DNA from 4 places in the Cytobacillus sp. QJM3NY_8 genome. Region 1 is predicted to be linked to each of the others. Evidence: riboswitches for the same ligand, from Rfam matches in the RefSeq annotation. Region 1 holds a riboswitch; each other region holds the start of a gene.
The links. Region 1 has a riboswitch for thiamine pyrophosphate ahead of thiT (energy-coupled thiamine transporter ThiT). Riboswitches for the same ligand answer to the same signal wherever they lie in the genome.
Positions count from the first base shown of each region.

Region 2: it holds a riboswitch for thiamine pyrophosphate, as region 1 does, so the genes downstream of both, AC0VZ9_RS08525 (ABC transporter substrate-binding protein) here and thiT (energy-coupled thiamine transporter ThiT) in region 1, are expected to answer to the same signal.
Region 3: it holds a riboswitch for thiamine pyrophosphate, as region 1 does, so the genes downstream of both, tenI (thiazole tautomerase TenI) here and thiT (energy-coupled thiamine transporter ThiT) in region 1, are expected to answer to the same signal.
Region 4: it holds a riboswitch for thiamine pyrophosphate, as region 1 does, so the genes downstream of both, tenA (thiaminase II) here and thiT (energy-coupled thiamine transporter ThiT) in region 1, are expected to answer to the same signal.

Region 1 covers NZ_CM149681.1:2,606,082-2,610,456, reverse strand. Annotated here, with positions in the region: gene AC0VZ9_RS13575 (MATE family efflux transporter) at 1-1,085, shown strand, start outside; TPP riboswitch at 1,137-1,239, shown strand; gene thiT (energy-coupled thiamine transporter ThiT) at 1,306-1,905, shown strand; gene AC0VZ9_RS13565 (hypothetical protein) at 2,005-2,274, shown strand; gene AC0VZ9_RS13560 (hypothetical protein) at 2,394-2,633, shown strand; gene qoxD (cytochrome aa3 quinol oxidase subunit IV) at 2,709-3,014, opposite strand; gene qoxC (cytochrome aa3 quinol oxidase subunit III) at 3,015-3,620, opposite strand; gene qoxB (cytochrome aa3 quinol oxidase subunit I) at 3,610-4,375, opposite strand, start outside.
Region 2 covers NZ_CM149681.1:1,614,527-1,618,901, reverse strand. Annotated here, with positions in the region: gene AC0VZ9_RS08535 (NAD-dependent deacylase) at 48-761, opposite strand; gene AC0VZ9_RS08530 (YkvA family protein) at 908-1,324, shown strand; TPP riboswitch at 1,398-1,506, shown strand; gene AC0VZ9_RS08525 (ABC transporter substrate-binding protein) at 1,615-2,619, shown strand; gene AC0VZ9_RS08520 (thiamine-binding protein) at 2,633-2,926, shown strand; gene AC0VZ9_RS08515 (ABC transporter permease) at 2,923-3,690, shown strand; gene AC0VZ9_RS08510 (ABC transporter ATP-binding protein) at 3,687-4,375, shown strand, end outside.
Region 3 covers NZ_CM149681.1:496,680-501,054, reverse strand. Annotated here, with positions in the region: gene AC0VZ9_RS02660 (thiazole synthase) at 1-382, opposite strand, end outside; gene thiS (sulfur carrier protein ThiS) at 384-587, opposite strand; gene thiO (glycine oxidase ThiO) at 584-1,723, opposite strand; gene tenI (thiazole tautomerase TenI) at 1,720-2,331, opposite strand; TPP riboswitch at 2,419-2,524, opposite strand; gene thiC (phosphomethylpyrimidine synthase ThiC) at 2,554-4,338, opposite strand.
Region 4 covers NZ_CM149681.1:432,135-436,509, reverse strand. Annotated here, with positions in the region: gene AC0VZ9_RS02260 (TIM barrel protein) at 28-861, opposite strand; gene AC0VZ9_RS02255 (DUF1287 domain-containing protein) at 966-1,673, shown strand; gene tenA (thiaminase II) at 2,036-2,725, opposite strand; TPP riboswitch at 2,784-2,885, opposite strand; gene thiW (energy coupling factor transporter S component ThiW) at 3,035-3,523, opposite strand; TPP riboswitch at 3,636-3,752, opposite strand; gene AC0VZ9_RS02240 (alpha-hydroxy-acid oxidizing protein) at 3,881-4,375, opposite strand, start outside.

The DNA of each region.
Region 1 (4,375 bases):
AAGAGGGGCTGAAACAATATTTGAATGCCTTTACCGTCATTCAGACAATTATGTCAGTTGCTCTTGGAATAGCCGGATTCCTGTTTGCAGAAAGAATTTTGGCCATAATGGGCACACCTGCAGGAATGGCTGAAGGTGCAGCATCCTATTTGCAGATTAACTTCATTGGTATTCTGTTTTTATTTGGATACAATTTTATAGGAACCGTACTCAGGGCGCTCGGAGACAGCAAGAGTCCACTGTACTTTGTCCTGATAGCAGTCGTATTAAATGCAATCCTGGACCCTCTTTTTATATCTGTATTCCAGCTTGGTATTGATGGGGCAGCTTGTGCTACGATCCTTTCACAGGGGTTCGCATTTATGATCGGAATGATATTCATACTCCGCAAAAAGCTGGCGCCGTTCACTATTCCTTCTTGGCCGCATAAAGAGGAAGCGGCATTAATTTTCAAGCTCGGCATCCCTTCTGGACTTCAAATGACCGTTATATCGGCTGGTGTTATGGCTATTATGTCTGTCGTCACCTCTTTTGGCGATGACGTGGTTGCGGGATTTGGTGCAGCTCAGCGTATTGACAGCATCATTATGCTTCCTGCGATGGCATTGGGGACTGCAGTCAACAGTATGGCCGGTCAAAATATAGGGAGAAATCAATGGGAACGGGTTCATCAAATCGCCTTGTACGGAGTCATTTACAATCTTGGAATCATGTTTATCATCGCTTTTGGTACGGTCCTATTTGCAGAACACGGGGTGCGCCTGTTTATACAGGATAAAGAATCAGTTCAGTATGGCACTGACTATTTAAAGATCATTGCCTTTTTTTATCCGCTCCTGGGCATTAATTTTATATTGAATGGTGTGGTAAGAGCTTCCGGTGCGATGTTTCAAGTGCTCATACTGAATATCATTTCATTCTGGATCCTGCGCTATCCTTTAACATTCCTATTTTCAAAGTTTATGGGTGATAAAGGAATTGCTGCAGGCATGGGGATAAGCTTTGCTATAAGCAGTGTCATCGCCTTTATGTATTACCGTATCGGAAAGTGGGATAAACAGGCTATATTTGGAGAGGGAAAATAATCCTTTTCACTTTCATTTATTTCATTTATACTAAAATTGGATAATACAATAACGTGCCACAAGGGGAGCATTCTGCTGAGAGTGAATAGTTCGCTGTTCTGACCCTTTGAACCTGTTAGATAATGCTAGCGCAGGAATGTGGAATAAAAGGCGGAAGGGGTTTTTCTGCCTGCTTGTTCTCCCTTGGGGTATCGTCATACGATTATAGGGGGATTTTTTTATGAAAAAATTAAGCCTGACGGCGATGATTGAAGCTTCATTTTTTGCAGCATTTGCTATTATTTTGGATTTCCTTCCATCTATTAAGCTGTCGCCTTCCATTTCGATTTCTGCTGCGATGATTCCCATATTCATTTTGGCATTCAGATGGGGCTTTAAAGTCAGCTTCATTGCCGGTCTATTATGGGGAATATTGCAGATTGCCATGGGTGATGCCTGGATTGCGACTCCGCTTCAGGCATTTATTGAGTACTTTGTGGCATTTGCCTGTATCGGTTTTGCCGGTTTGTTTTTCCGACCAATTCAAAATCAGCTGCGCAGCGGAAACAAGAAAAAGGCATTGGGCTGGGTTGTTTTAGCTGTGTTTGCCGGAAGCCTTGCCCGGTATTTCTGGCATTTCATAGCAGGTGTCCTTTTCTTTGGGAGCTATGCGCCGGAAGGGATGTCACCGGTTCTCTTTTCCTTCCTGGCAAACGGTGCAACCATGCTCGGAGCAGCTATTCTCTGCTCGATTTTAGCAGTATTAATTATATCTTCAGCTCCAAGATTGATCATAAGAAAAACGGATGAAGTTATTCAATCACAAAAACGCGCTTCCTAATATAATCAGCCTCTTTGGAAATTTCCAAAGAGGTTTTTTCTTATTTTAGGAAACTGCTCCTGAAAAATGGGTATATTACTCAAAAAGGGGAGTGATTGTTTGTCAAACACATTGCAGGGCAATATTATTACAGGTGTATATGATGCAGAAACCAGTGCCTTTGAGATCCAGAAGGTTAAAAATTTCAGCACCCAGTCTGTCCTTAACAAAAATCAATGTGAAAATTTGTATAACTATTTATCCCTTCATGAAGAGGATGAGGGAGGACAGATTATTACACTTTACGATCAAATGCCATTAATGCTGACCAGGCAGGAAATAGGCAATTTAAAGAAAGATTTGGAGAACATTAAAAAGCTATATCAGTAGAAAATTGCTTTGCACCTTTGCAAAGCTTTTTTTGCATAAATAAATTTGACAATTTTGTGACAAAAAGTTTGACAAATTTGTGAACATAGTTAGAATATTAAATAAAAGGGGATGAAAATATGACTTTAAAACAGCAAAAGGTGCTGCATTTTTTTAGAAATGTTACTGCGGCCGGTATTCTTTTAGGGTTAATTGTCTTTATTTCAAGCTTTTTTGTAAGCGGTCTCACGGGTGAGTATGTTTTATCAATCGGTTTAAGCATTATGGTATCATCCATGCTAATTTTTGGATTCGGATTTTTTATTAATGTGATGGAAGAAATGACAAAGGGCAGCAAGGGAATCAGACAATACAAATAAAACCGGCCTCCAAAAGGGAGACCGGTTTTATTATCTGGCTCATGGGATGGACAAGGCGATTCCGCTTTTCTTGAATTAATGAGCCGCGTGCCCAGAAGTGAGAACCCAAATAGAACCTACTACAATTACAATAACCATAAATACGGCATAAATCATATTAACTAAGTTCGTTTTGCCGTCTTCTCCTTCTCTTAAGTGCATGAACATGAACAGCTGCATGCCTGCCTGAATGACAGCCAGCGAGCCGATGATCCACATGATCACTTTAAAAGAGAGGTTCGTTTTTAGGGCAATACCTGCTGCTGCAAATGTCAGCACAAGGGAAACAACAAATCCAATGACATGGCTTATAGGGAAGCTTTTTGATTGATGATGTTCCATTTAAGCCACCAGTCCTTTCAAATACACGAATGTGAAAATAAAGATCCAGACCACATCAAGGAAGTGCCAGTAAAGGCCGATAATAAACGTTTTTCTTGCTGTAGTAGGGGTAAGGCCTCTTTTTAAAAGCTGGATAATGACCATAGTTGCCCAGCCAATTCCCAATGTAACATGGGCTCCGTGTGTACCCAGCAGGACAAATAAGCTGGATAGGAACGCACTTGTCTGCATCGTTGCACCTTCATGGGCATAATGGATAAACTCATTAATCTCCATGAATAGGAATCCTGCGCCAAGTGCAAGGGTAATCACCAGCCAGGTGATTAGCCCTTTCAGGTTATGGCGGCGCATTTCAAAAATGGCGATGCCCATTGTAAAGCTGCTTGTCAAAAGGAGGACTGTCTGAATCATGACATCCTTGATCACAAAAATGTCTTTATGTGTTGGCCCTCCAGCAAAGCGTTCATATAAAACTCCATATACTCCGAACAGAGTGGCAAATAGAACGATTTCAGCGCCAAGGAAAACCCAGAAGCCAAGAATATTCATCCGGTCCTGTTCAGTTTGATATTCAAGGGGCAAAGAAGTATCCACTTTAGCTGACATGATCGTGCACCTCTCCTTCTGTTTTTCTCCACGCATTTTCAATTCTGTGGATTTCATCTTTTGTAACATGGAAGCCTTCATTGTAATCGAATGAACGAATGATCAATCCAGCAAAAATGCCGATGGCAGCTACAGCTGCAGCGATGTGCCATTCAAATACAAGGAGGAAGCCTGCGATGCCAAAGATGACACCCATATAAATCGGAAGCCAGGAATTGCTTGGCATATGAATCTCTTCGATTTCACTGTCATATAACGTTAAGCCTTCATTCTTTTTTTTCATGTGCCAGAAAGGATCAAGGGATTTAACTTCCGGCAGTTTTGCAAAGTTATAGAATTGAACAGGTGACGCAGTAGACCATTCCAATGTTCTTGCGTCCCATGGGTCGCTTGAAATGTTTCTGTCGGCATAGCGGATGCTCCAGTAAATGTTGTAGCAGAACACCGCGAATCCGGCTGCCAGAATGATGGAACCAATTGCCGAAAGCATAAAGAGTGGTGCAAATCCAGACTCGGCAGAGTATGTGTATGCACGTCTTACAGCTCCGTTTAATCCAAGGAAGAACATAGGCATGAATGTTACGTTAAAGCCGATAACAAATAGCCAGAAATGCCATTTACCGATTTTTTCATTCAGCATGAAGCCGAACATTTTTGGCCACCAGTAGTAAAGACCTGCAAATACCGCAAATACGACACCTGGAATTAATACATAGTGGAAGTGGGCAACCAGGAATAATGTATTGTGATACTGA
Region 2 (4,375 bases), 990 kb from region 1:
TGATAAAAAAAATCATAGCATGAGTGCTATGATTTCATGTTTTTTGACTATTTGAAGGCTCTATCAAGTTCATCCAGCACTTCACCAATTTTGCGGTCATGAATTACTTTATCAGCATAAATATCGAAATCCGTAGGTTCCATATTAATAATCACAAGTTTTGCTCCTTTTTGTTTGGCTATCAGCGGAAACTGATTTGCAGGTGTTACAGTCAAGGATGATCCCAGAACAATAAAAAGTTCTGCTTTTTCTGTTTCATCTGCTGCGAAATCTAAGGCCTCCTCAGGGAGCATTTCCCCAAACAGAACCACTGAAGGACGGAGCACACCCCCGCAACGGCATTGGAATTGACCATGCAAATACCCCTCGCTCGGGAACTCTTTTTTACATTTCTGGCAATGGAGTGTCTGCAGATTTCCATGGAGCTCTGATATTTTTTCACTTCCCGCGAGTCCATGAAATCCATCCACGTTCTGGGTAATAATGCTCTTAATAATACCTCTCTTTTCCCAATCTGCAAGAATATAGTGCCCTTGATGGGGATTACACTCCTTAAGCCCGATTACCCTGTGCCGATAAAATTCTATAAATTCGTTCACATTTTCATTCAATGCTTTTGTACTGGCTATTTTCCCAGGATCTTTCCCATTCCATAATCCATTATTGGCAGACCTGAAATCAGGCAGTCCGCTTTCTGTCGACATTCCTGCTCCAGTCAATATTACTGTATAATTTGATTCTTTCAGCCATTTCTCAAGCATAGATATCAGCTCCCAATAAGGTTTTGTCACAGGTTAAATTTGATTTCCATTTATTTCTCCCAATGAAATGTTTATGTCATGTCAGGTATGCGGTAAATACTAGATTATAACTGTTTATGCGAATTATCAATATAGGAGTGATAGCTATGCCTGAAATAGAAACCAAAGTTTATAAGGACGGCTATAAAAAATTTTCATCCAGGGCTAAACGTTATGCGGACGATCCTGAAAAAACAAAAGGACTTTTAAGAAAGGCTACACTTAAAGCAGATAAAAACCAATCTTCATTAAGTGATATATGGGAAAAGTTTCAGCTTCTGATCGATTTAGTAAAGTCATGGTCTAAAGGCGATTACCGGCATATTATTTCAAAAAAATCGATTATCTTTATTATTGCTTCCATACTATACTTTGTTTCCCCAATAGACCTTGTTCCTGACTTTTTAATAGGAATGGGAATCTTAGATGATGTAGCAGTCCTTGGTTTTGCCGTTAGCCAAATTACAGGTGAACTTGAAAAATTCAGAATTTGGAAAGAGAGCAGGACGATTGGAATGAAATAATTATTTTCTGTGCATTTTAATATTATTTGCTATAATAATGATGGAAAGTATTTATGCTGTCAAAATTAAATAGCAAGAAATGTAGGGGAACCGGTATGCCGGTTGAGACTTCATCATTAAGATGCTGACCCTTTGAACCTGATCTGGCTCATACCAGCGTAGGGAACATATTCTTAAACATACTAAATGTTTTTTATATGCGCCCTGGTTTATACCGGGGCGTTTTTATTTTACAGGGCAGACTATCATTAACTTTCCTTATTACATAACGTTTTTTAGGAGGAGTACTTATGAAAAAGTGGATTGCCGCTATCTGTTCGCTGCTGCTTCTTTCAGGCTGTGCCGGCAATGGACCGGATAATCAGACTGGAAGCGAAGATTCAGACAGCAAACAAGATTTGAAAAAAGTTACTGTTGTACTGGATTGGACACCTAATACCAATCATACCGGCTTATATGCCGCAAAGGACAAAGGATATTTTAAAGAAGAAGGGCTCGATGTAGAAATTATAATGCCAGGTGAAGCAGGTGCAGATCAATTGACTGCATCAGGCAAGGCTGATTTTGGTGTCAGCTATCAGGAAAGCATCACGGAAGCACGTGTACAGGGCGTTCCCCTTGTATCGATAGCAGCTGTTATTCAGCATAATACTTCCGGTTTTGCATCCCCTGCCGAAAAAAACATTAAATCGCCGAAAGACTTTGAAGGAAAAACTTATGGCGGCTGGGGGGCACCTGTAGAAAAATCGGTAATAGACTCCCTAATGAAGAAGGAAAACGCTAATATTGATAAGGTCTCAATTGTTAATATGGGGGATGCTGACTTTTTTACAGCTGTTAAAAGAGATATAGACTTCGCATGGATTTATTATGGATGGACAGGTGTAGAAGCAGAACTTCGGGGGGAAAAGATTAATATGGTCTACCTTACCGACTACTCAGAAAAACTGGATTACTACACGCCCGTTCTCGCAACCAGCGAAAAAATGATTGCAGATGATCCGGATACTGTCAAAGCATTTGTAAAAGCAGCAGCAAGGGGATATGAATTTGCAATCGATCAACCTGGCGAAGCAGCAGATTTTTTGTTAAAGAATGCTCCGGATCTGGACAGCGAATTGGTCAAAAAAAGCCAGGAATGGCTATCCCCCCGCTATCAGGATGATGCTTCAAGATGGGGTGAACAAAAGCTTGAAGTCTGGGAAAACTATGCAGACTGGATGCATGAAAATGGTCTTTTAGATAAAGAATTAGATGCAGGCAAAGCATTTACTAATGACTTCCTGCCGGAATAAGGAGAGTTCAAATATGGCAAACGCACTTGTAAGCATTCAGATCATACCGAAAACAAAAGATGGGGAAAATGTTATACCTTACGTTGATGAAGCAATTAGTGTCATTCAGCAATCCGGTGTTAAGTACGAAGTGCATCCCCTCGAAACAACGATGGAAGGCGATTTAGACCATTTATTGAAAATCATAGCTGATATGAACAGAAAAATGATTGAAAGAGGAAGCAGCAATGTAATCTCACAGGTAAAGGTTCTATATCAGCCGGACGGTATTGAAATGATTGATTTAACGGAGAAATATCGTCCATGATAAATTTGTTCAGAAAAGGATGGAGGCCGGCTGCGGTTCTCCTTCTTTTATTCATTGCTTGGGAAATGGCAGTAAATCTGGCAGAAGTCCCTGCATGGCTCCTGCCTCCGCCAACAGAAATCGTTCTGGAAGCGATTTCGGGCTGGGAGGGCTTCAGCCACCACCTTCAATCGACAGTCATGCTTTCCCTATTGGGATTTGCCATTGGCACCGTCATAGGTTTAATCACAGCCGTTATACTGCACTTATTGCCTTTTATAAGGGAGTCGGTTTACCCTCTCCTCATACTTTCACAAAATGTGCCTATAATTGTTCTGGCTCCTTTGCTGGTTGTTTGGTTTGGTTTCGGGATACTTCCAAAGCTGATTGTCATCACGCTGGTTTGCTTCTTCCCCATTACTGTTGCTGCATTGGACGGCTTTCGCCAGACACCCGGAGAACTTAGGCATTATATGCTGATGGCAGGGGCCAGCAAAGGACAGCTGTTTTGGAAGCTGGAGCTTCCCTATTCCCTTCCCTCTCTATTTTCAGGGCTAAAAATCTCCGCAACCTATAGTGTGATGGGTGCTGTAATATCCGAATGGCTCGGAGCTAAAGAAGGAATAGGTGTTTATATGACTCTGGCATCTTCTTCATTTCGGACAGACCGTGTTTTTGTTGCCATTTTTGCGATTATGCTGTTAAGCTTGCTGTTTTTTGGAGGAATTTTACTGGCTGAACGTTTGCTGATTAAATGGAAGTCACGGGAGAGTGCCAGGAAATGATACAATTATCCGTTAATCATTTAACCAAAAGTTTTGATACTAATCAGGTTTTAGACAATTTGAGTTTTCATGTAAATGAAGGGGAATTTGTTTCGATTTTAGGTCCTTCAGGGAGCGGAAAGAGCACCATTTTCAACCTGATTGGCGGGATGCTTCTGCCGGACGAAGGCTCCATAACGCTTGGGAATGTGAAAATCAACGGCAAACGCGGTTCAATAAGCTATATGCCTCAGACACCTTCCCTGATACCCTGGAGAACCATTCTTCAAAACGTTCTGCTTGGACAGGAGCTAATGGGTAAAACCGATTCGGAAGCGGCCAGAAAGATGCTTCAAAAAGCTGGTCTCGGCGGCTATGAAAATGCATACCCCCATGAATTGTCAGGGGGAATGAAGCAAAGGGCTGCCTTTATCCGGGCATTATTAAGCCCACAGCCTATCATTTTGCTGGATGAACCTTTTTCAGCTTTAGATGAGCTTACCCGCCACGATATGCAAAAGTGGCTTCTCGATATTTGGAATGAGCATAAGCCGACAATTCTGTTTGTAACCCACAATATCGAAGAAGCCATTTACCTCTCTGATCGAATTTTAGTACTGAGCAGCAAGCCTGCTAAAGTAATTAAAGAATATAAGGTACCCTTTAACAGGCCAAGAATGGAGGAACTTTATCTCAATGAAAATTT
Region 3 (4,375 bases), 2.1 Mb from region 1:
GAACAATAAAACCCTCGTCTAATAGAATCTCCGCTGCTTTTATTGTTTCTATTGGATCAGGAAGAAGCGTTTTGCTGCATCCAATAACCTCAACTTTAATCATGTCGCAGAGCCCGGAAGCTTTGGATAACCTTGCTATTCGGACAGCCTCCTCAGCTGTACTTGCTCCTGCCGTATTAGGGAGTAATTTATATTTCTTTAAATCCAGCTTTTCCAAAAAGTTGGGCTGGCCCGCTTCAAAAATGTTCATACGGCGTACAGCAAAGGTAAGCACCTCTGTTGCCGAAGCTTCTACAGCTTCCCTTTGCACATCAAAGCTTGGATATTTCCCTGTTCCCAGCAGCAGCCTGGAGTTAAATTCATAAGGTCCAATTTTCAACAAATCATCCGCCTCCTACAAAGTGTACAATTTCGATTCGATCCCCATCTGTCAGAATGGTTTCAGCATGCGTGGATTTATCCAAAATATGCTGGTTTAGTTCAACAATGACTACCTTTTGCTCCAAATTGAAATGCTCGAGCAGAAGGGAAACGCGATTAACTGTGTCCGGAAGCTCCATAGCATCTCCGTTAATGACAACTTTCATAAAAGCACCCCATTTGACGTATGGACTAAAGATTCAAGGCGGGAAAGCTCAAACGGATTTGGCTGCTCCGTTTTTCCTTCGAGGATGTCTGCCATCAGTACGCCTGTTGCCGGGGCAAGGAGGATTCCATTCCGAAAATGGCCGGCCGCAATATATAACCCTCTATAAACAGGATGTTCTCCTAAAAAAGGCTGGCCATCAGCCGATTGCGGACGAATTCCTGTCCAGGCCCGCTCCCATTCAGCCTTCGCTATATCCGGAACAAGGTTTTGCGCCTTTTCCATCAGCGTGGATATCCCCTCAAGGGTCACCTTCTCATCAAATGAATTGACCTTAACGGTCGCTCCAACTACTAATCTCCCAGATTGCTTCGGAACGATATAGCATCCATGTGAAAAGATCGTCCCTTGTACAAGCGGTTTTTCAGGTATCACCGAGAAGCACTCGCCTTTAACCGGAATAATGGGCAGCGAAAGGCCCGCTCTTTCAAGAACCTCCCTGCTCCAGGCCCCGGAAGCCACGATAACGGATTCTGCCAGGAATTCTCCCTGGCTGGTTTTGACCCCATGAACCTTTTCATCTTTTAAAATAAAATCTGATACGTGTGTATACTCATAAATTTCTGCACCGAGGGCCATTGAAGCTTTTGCAAAGGCAAGGGACAATTCATATGCCTGAACCTGTCCGTCATTCGGTATATACATGGCACCCAGCAATTTGTTTGATACGGATGGCTCACGTTTAATCAGGTCATCAATCGAAAACCATTCGGCCTGCTCACCCGCTTTTTGCTGGCTTTCTATCAATCTTTTTAATGTCTGCTCCTCCTCTTTATTAGCCGCCACTTTATATACACCCTTATTTTGATAGCCAATATGCACTTGTGATAAATCTTCCAGTTCAGGAATCAGGATCCGGTACATGGAGCGGCTTTTGCATGCCAGCTGAAATAGCGGGCCGTCTTCTGCCAGTTCCGTTTGGGCTCCTAAAATTCCAGCTGCCGCTCCGGAAGCCTTGCCGGCTATTTTACCCTTATCCAAAACGGCCACTTTATACCCTCTTTTAGCCAATTGAAAAGCAATGGAGCTTCCGTTAATGCCACCGCCAACTATAACGGCGTCATAAATTTTCCTCATTTTTCCCCCTCCTCATTTAACTTTTTTGAAAAGAGCTTCGCTGCCTCTGCAGGGTCCTTTGCCTGCAAAATCCCTGACATTACAGCAATGCCATCTGCCCCCGCCTCCAAGACCTCAGGGACTTTCTCTGGTTTAATGCCTCCAATTGCCATTACCGGAATTTCTACTGCCTTTTTAAGAGCCTCCAGTGACCCAGTGCCCCTTGGCGGGATTCCCTTCTTGGAGTCGGTTTCAAATATGTGCCCAAACAGGATATAATCAGCCCCCTGTTTTGCAGCCTCTTCTGCTTCTTCAGGAGAATGTACGGAACATCCGATGGGCATATCTAGAAAATGCGTTTTGACAACACGGACTGGAAGGCTGTGAAAAGCAAGATGGACACCTGTTTTACATGCCCATGCAACATCCACCCGATCATTTATAACAATTTTATGAATGGGGATTCCCTCATTACAAAGCAGCTTAACTCCTTCATATAGCTCCCTTGAGGTTCGATGCTTTTCCCTCAAGTGGAACCTGTCTGCAAAGGGTTCCACTTCACCTGCTATCTCAGCAAAAGCCTCTAGAGATAGCTTTCCATCTGATATAACATGCAGCTGTTTCCTCATAGCGATAACTCCCCTGTTTTTTTATGCTTTTAGCAAATTAAAAACCACCTTCTAAATAGAAAGTGGCTGTACGGGGCTTATGAATATAGCCCCGATACTCCACTTCCCTACGCTGGTATGCCAGATCAGGTTCCAAGGGTTTTAAAGCTTTTGCTTTAATCTCAGCCTGCAAACGGCACCCCCAGCAGATATAATTACTATTAAATTACTAAAATACTATTTTTACTGATAAATACTTCCCCCGGTTTTTTTAAATTCCTCAGCTTTTTCTTCCAAGCCCTTCTGTATCGCTTCGTCCGTGTCAAGCTTATTCTCTTTTGCATAATTCCGGATATCCTGCGAAATTCTCATGCTGCAGAATTTTGGCCCGCACATGGAACAGAAGTGAGCTGTTTTAGCCCCTTCAGCCGGCAATGTCTCATCATGGTATTCCAATGCGCGTTCAGGATCAAGCGACAGATTGAATTGATCCCTCCAGCGGAATTCAAACCGGGCTTTTGACAGGGCATCATCTCTTTTTTGTGCTCCCGGGTGGCCCTTTGCCAGATCTGCAGCATGCGCTGCAATTTTATAAGTAATGACACCCTCGCGTACATCATCTCTATTTGGCAAACCCAAATGTTCTTTAGGAGTAACATAGCAAAGCATTGCCGTACCATACCAGCCTATCATGGCAGCCCCGATTGCAGAGGTAATGTGGTCATATCCTGGAGCTATATCTGTTGTTAGGGGCCCAAGTGTATAAAATGGCGCTTCCTTGCAGATCTCCAATTGTTTATCCATATTCTCTTTAATTAAATGCATTGGAACATGGCCAGGTCCCTCCACCATTACCTGTACATCGTGTTCCCATGCAATTTTCGTCAACTCCCCAAGTGTCTCGAGCTCTGCAAATTGAGCCTCGTCATTGGCATCTGCAATCGATCCCGGGCGCAGCCCATCCCCGAGTGAGAAGGCCACATCATAGGCTTTCATGATCTCGCAGATTTCTTCAAAATGTGTATATAAAAAGTTTTCTTTATGATGATGCAAACACCATTGGGCCATAATGGATCCGCCCCTCGATACAATTCCGGTTAAGCGTTTTGCCGACAGCGGAACATACCTCAAAAGGACACCTGCATGAATGGTAAAGTAGTCAACCCCCTGCTCAGCTTGTTCGATTAAGGTATCTCTGTAAACTTCCCACGTAAGATCCTCGGCAATGCCATTAACCTTTTCAAGTGCCTGATAAATGGGAACGGTGCCGACCGGAACGGCAGAGTTCCTGATAATCCATTCACGTGTGGTATGAATATTTTTGCCTGTAGATAGATCCATGATCGTGTCTGCTCCCCATCGAGTAGCCCAGGTCATTTTTTCTACCTCTTCCTCAATAGAGGATGAAACAGCAGAATTTCCAATGTTCGCATTAATTTTTACGTGGAAATTCCTTCCGATGATCATCGGCTCTGTCTCAGGATGATTGATATTGGAAGGAATGATTGCCCGCCCTCTTGCTACTTCAGACCGCACAAATTCCGGATCCATATTTTCCCGAATGGCTATATACTCCATCTCAGGAGTAATGATCCCCTTTTTTGCATAGTGAAGCTGGGTAACATTCTTTCCTTTTTTTGCTCTCAATGGCTTGCGGGATAAGCCAGGAAAAACTTTATGATTAGCACGCGGATCATGTTCATCGCGGTACCCATTATCCTCGGGCTTTATTTTCCGCCCATCATACTCTTCAACATCCCCGCGTTCATGAATCCACCGGCTTCTCAGAGCAGGAAGCCCTTTTTTTAGATCTGCCGTATATTGAGGATCCGTATAAGGTCCGCTCGTATCATATACTCGAACCGGCTCATTGATTTCCTCTCCAAAAGTTCCGGAAGTGGGACTTAACTCTATCTCACGCATTGGAACCTTTATATCAGGCCTGGATCCCTCCACATAGACTTTTTTGCTGCCAGTAAAGCACGACATAATGGAAATGCTCTTTTGATTTAATGAACTTGCCGTCATTGATCATCTCTCCCTTATAAAAATATAAGGACGAGAC
Region 4 (4,375 bases), 2.2 Mb from region 1:
AAAATTAATGCCAGGCGGCCTGCTTCCTTAACTAACAGACCCTTCCTCAATCACCTCTATTGCCCACCCGATCCCTTCTTCTACCATTTTTTCCGGAGGGTTCGTGTGTGGAGTGTATTCCATGACAAAAAATACATCCTTGCATTCTTTAGCTAAAAAATCCATCAGCTTCTTAATTTTATGATGATTGCCATCATTCTCATGAGATGGATGTACAGGCACCCAAATATATTTATCACCCTGATATTCAACATTATGTAAATGGACCACTCTTACAAACTCGGACCATTTTTCTATATAATTTATGGCCTTCTCGCCTGCGGCCAATATATAATCCCCAATATCGACACAGAGGCTGAGTCCGTATTTCTTCCATGTCTCTACAGGAAAGCGGTCAAGATAATGAATCCCTGCTGGCGATTGCTGGAATCCCAATTTAGGTTCACACACAATCATAATCCCATACTTACTCTGAAGAGAACTGAGTTTCTTGAGTCCCTCCTCAATGATCTCTGCTGGATTCCCATTGGTTTCCTTTTTAAAGTAAGGAAAGTGCACCAATATGTATTCAGCTCCAAGCCGGGACATTCTTTCCACTTCCGTCTCAAACTGGATCCAGGCTTCCTTCGGATTTATACGGATCTTTTCCAGCAGATCGTATTTGCTTTGTCCCCGGAAAAGAGGCGAATGAAGACCAAAGCTTTTGTTTGTTTTACCCAGCATTTCAATAAAACGGCGGAAAGATTCTTCATCTTGAAATTCGCCTATCTCAATATGCGGCAAATGACGTTTAAAAAGTTCAGGAAACAGCTTGCTGTCTGACAAAATGACGCTTCCCGATATCCCTATATGATGAGCCATGATATCCCCTCTCTTATGTATTCTTATAGCAATCTTATCATACCTCTATGTAACTTATTGGAAAATAATGCCGTCTAATCATTAAAATACATGAGGAGACTTTTATGATAAAAAAAGTGTTTGGTTCCATTATCGCAGTACTGTTATTATTCATTCTTTTTTTCCGAAGCGGAATCATTCTGGATTCCATCGGCATTCATTTTGAAAATCCTTTGGCAAAGAAAATGGAAGTGCCTGCTGCTTATTCAAAGGCCGATTCTAATCAAAACGGCATTGCCGATCCGCTTGATATGGTCCTGACAGCCAGAAAAGAAGTGGAACAGCGCACGCCATATAAAAGTGCCTACTATGCGGGAGGATATCCGCCCGATGGTGAAGGTGTCTGTACAGATGTGGTTTGGAGGGGTTTCCAGGGGGCTGATGTAACCATAAAGGATCTTATTGATCAGGATATCGCCGAGAATACGGACTTGTATTCAAGAGTGAAGGGCAATCCTGATCCAAACATTGATTTCAGGAGGGTGCCAAACCAGAATGTCTTTTTCAGCCGCTTCGCAAAGTCATTAACAACAGAACTGATTCCAGGAGATATTAAGAACCTTCAGCAATGGCAGCCGGGTGACATTGTGGTTTTCCTTTCTCCTAAATTCGACCATGTTGCCATCATATCTGACAAACGGACGAAAGATGGCATTCCATATGTCATACATAACTCCACACCATTTGCAGCAGAAGTAAAACTCTCTTCTTTTAAGACTCCTATTACCGCTCATTACAGATGGGATTTTGAAAAAACGCCTGCACTGCCATAAAGCAGATGCAGGCGTTTTTCTTATTAAATACGAAAGTATAAAATTTTGAACTTCGATAACTGTCTAGCGCAAGCAGCCTCCCCCCTTGAGGTCACAAGCTTGTCTAGCTCCGGCTCCTAGGAACCCGGGGCCATAAGGAACCGTCTTATCCCTGAGGCCCGCAGGACAAGGAAGGCTTCGTCAGCATAATCATCGCACGACCAAAAGCGGCAGATTATGGGAGGATGTGGGTCATGCAGACGTTGCCACAGGACAAGGAAAGCTACGGCAGCGATACATCGCACGACCGAAAGCGGTAGCTTTTGGGAGGACGTTGCGCTCTTAGCCTGCGTTCCTTTTTGAGCGAGGCGCTTGCGCTTTTCTTATCTTACTGCTGCAGGATTGCCTGCCGGCCACTCTTCGCAGGTGTAAGCCATCTCCCAGAAGCCAAGCTCCAGCTGGCAGCTTTTTCGGAAAGCATCCTTCATTCGCTGCCTTTCTTCCGGTGATGCCGCATCAGCAAGCTCATCCAAACGGTTTCTCATATTCATGGTCACAGCTTCGACCCTTAAATTTGCGTAAAAAGAGATCCATGGATAAAACGGATGGTTCTCATCTGGCTCATATTGCTTCATGAGTTCAAGCCCAATCTCCCAATAAGTCCATGGACAAGGCAATAATGCAGCAAGGATTTCACCCATGCCGCCTGTGTGGGCATGATACATCATATGCTTAACATAATGATCAGCTGTTGGAGGGAGCGGATAGCCCTGCAATGCTTCGTAATCCACGCCAATCTGCTGGCAGAAATTATGGTGGGGATGTACTTCGCTGTTCAATACAAATTCTATTTGCTGATTAAAATATGCAATATCCTTACGCTCTGCTGACTTTGAAATGGCAATCCCATAAATATGCATGAACGCATTCAGATACTCAAAGTCCGCTTTAATGTAATGGGCCAGTGCCTCTTTCGGCACGTCCCCTCTCCCGATACCCTGGACAAATGGGTGCTCAAATATCAGCTGAAACAAATCTTCATTTTCCTTGCGCAGAATCTCTGAAAAAGTCATAAAAATAGCCTCCTTATTAATTACAGAAGCTGCCGGGGAAAAAGCATGAGGATATAAAACGAGGTCCTCACTGCTTCCCTGCGCTGGCATTATCCAGATCAGGTTCCAAGGGACAAAGGAAAAGCTCCTTATCTCAGCCGTAGCGCCCCTAGCAGTTTTCTAACATTTTAATTGTTTTTTACCGATTTTCTAACTTGACGTTTTTCTCTCATAAATTTGGGATTTCGCTTATAACTCTTGAAAATCGCTCATTAAGTCAGATTTCTTTACTATGCTGCTTACTCATCCAGCTTCGCCAGCTCAAAATCATCATATATTCTGAACCAGATTCTTCTCTTTAACCTTTGCCAAAACCATCCAGCCTATGGCCGCACCGGCAATGCTGCTGACCAGGAATGGCGGCACAAAGAAGAATGCCCCAGCTGCGCTTCCCATGAGAACCTTTGCAAAAGGGACTGCAAACAATGCACCGATTATGCCGGTACCTACCACTTCTCCTACAGCAGCCCATATTTTCCGGCCGAACTTCAAATAAAGCACACCTGCCAAAAACGCTCCGATCATGCCGCCTGGAAACGCAAGCAGCGTCCCGAATCCAAGCAAATTACGAAGCAGGCCAATCATAAATGCCACAGCTGCTGCAGGCAGGGGGCCAAGCGTCACCGCTGCCAATACATTCACCGCATGCTGCACCGGATAGGCCTTGGCTATGCCTGCCGGAAACCAGAGCAAATGGGATCCCAGTGTCCCAATTGCTACAAATAAAGCCATCGTAGTTAACAATCGGGTTCTGTTCATCTAAACCTCCTTTCTAAAGGGCCGCCTGATTGCTTATCAGGATGGGAAGTATGTATACAAAAAAGCCAGATTCCCATAAGGACCTGGCTTGGTTTAAGTATATGAATTGACATATAGTCAAATCCTACTTCCCTCCGCTGGCATTAACCAGATCAGGTCCATAAGAGTCAGAAAGCTATAACGCGCTTTCCTCTCAGCCCGCACATTCGGGGCACCCCTAGTAGCTGCATAGATATTTAGTTTGATAAGCTATCTCAAGCTTAACAAATTATTCCGGCACTGTCATCAATCTTTTTGCTTATATACTTTTCTTGGTGCAATCAATGTATTAAGCGCTCTTCGATTTCTGCTGAGAAACTATCGAAGTAGCTTCAGACTTGCCATTTCCTTTAGACTCCCGACTCCTGCCAGAGAAAGTGACACTTTTGTTTCTTCAATAAAGTTGGCAAGTACTTTTTCAACTCCATTCTGCCCGCCAATGGCCAAACCGTACACATACGGCCTTCCCAGGCAAACTGCGTCGGCTCCTAATGCCAGTGCTTTGACCACATCGGAACCGCGGCGAATGCCGCTGTCAAACAATACTGGAATTCTTCCTTTGACTTCCTTCACAACCGGTCCAAGCGCATCAATCGCCGCAATCACTCCATCAAGCTGCCTGCCGCCATGATTGGAGACTATGATTCCGTCTATCCCTTTTTCAACGGCCAGCCTGGCATCTTCGGGATGGAGAATACCCTTTAATAGAATCGGCAGATTTGTTTTCTCTTTTAACCTAGCAATATGCTCCCAGCTCAAGGTTGGATGATGGATATTATCAAGGATTCCCTGAACTACATCACCGTCATGGAG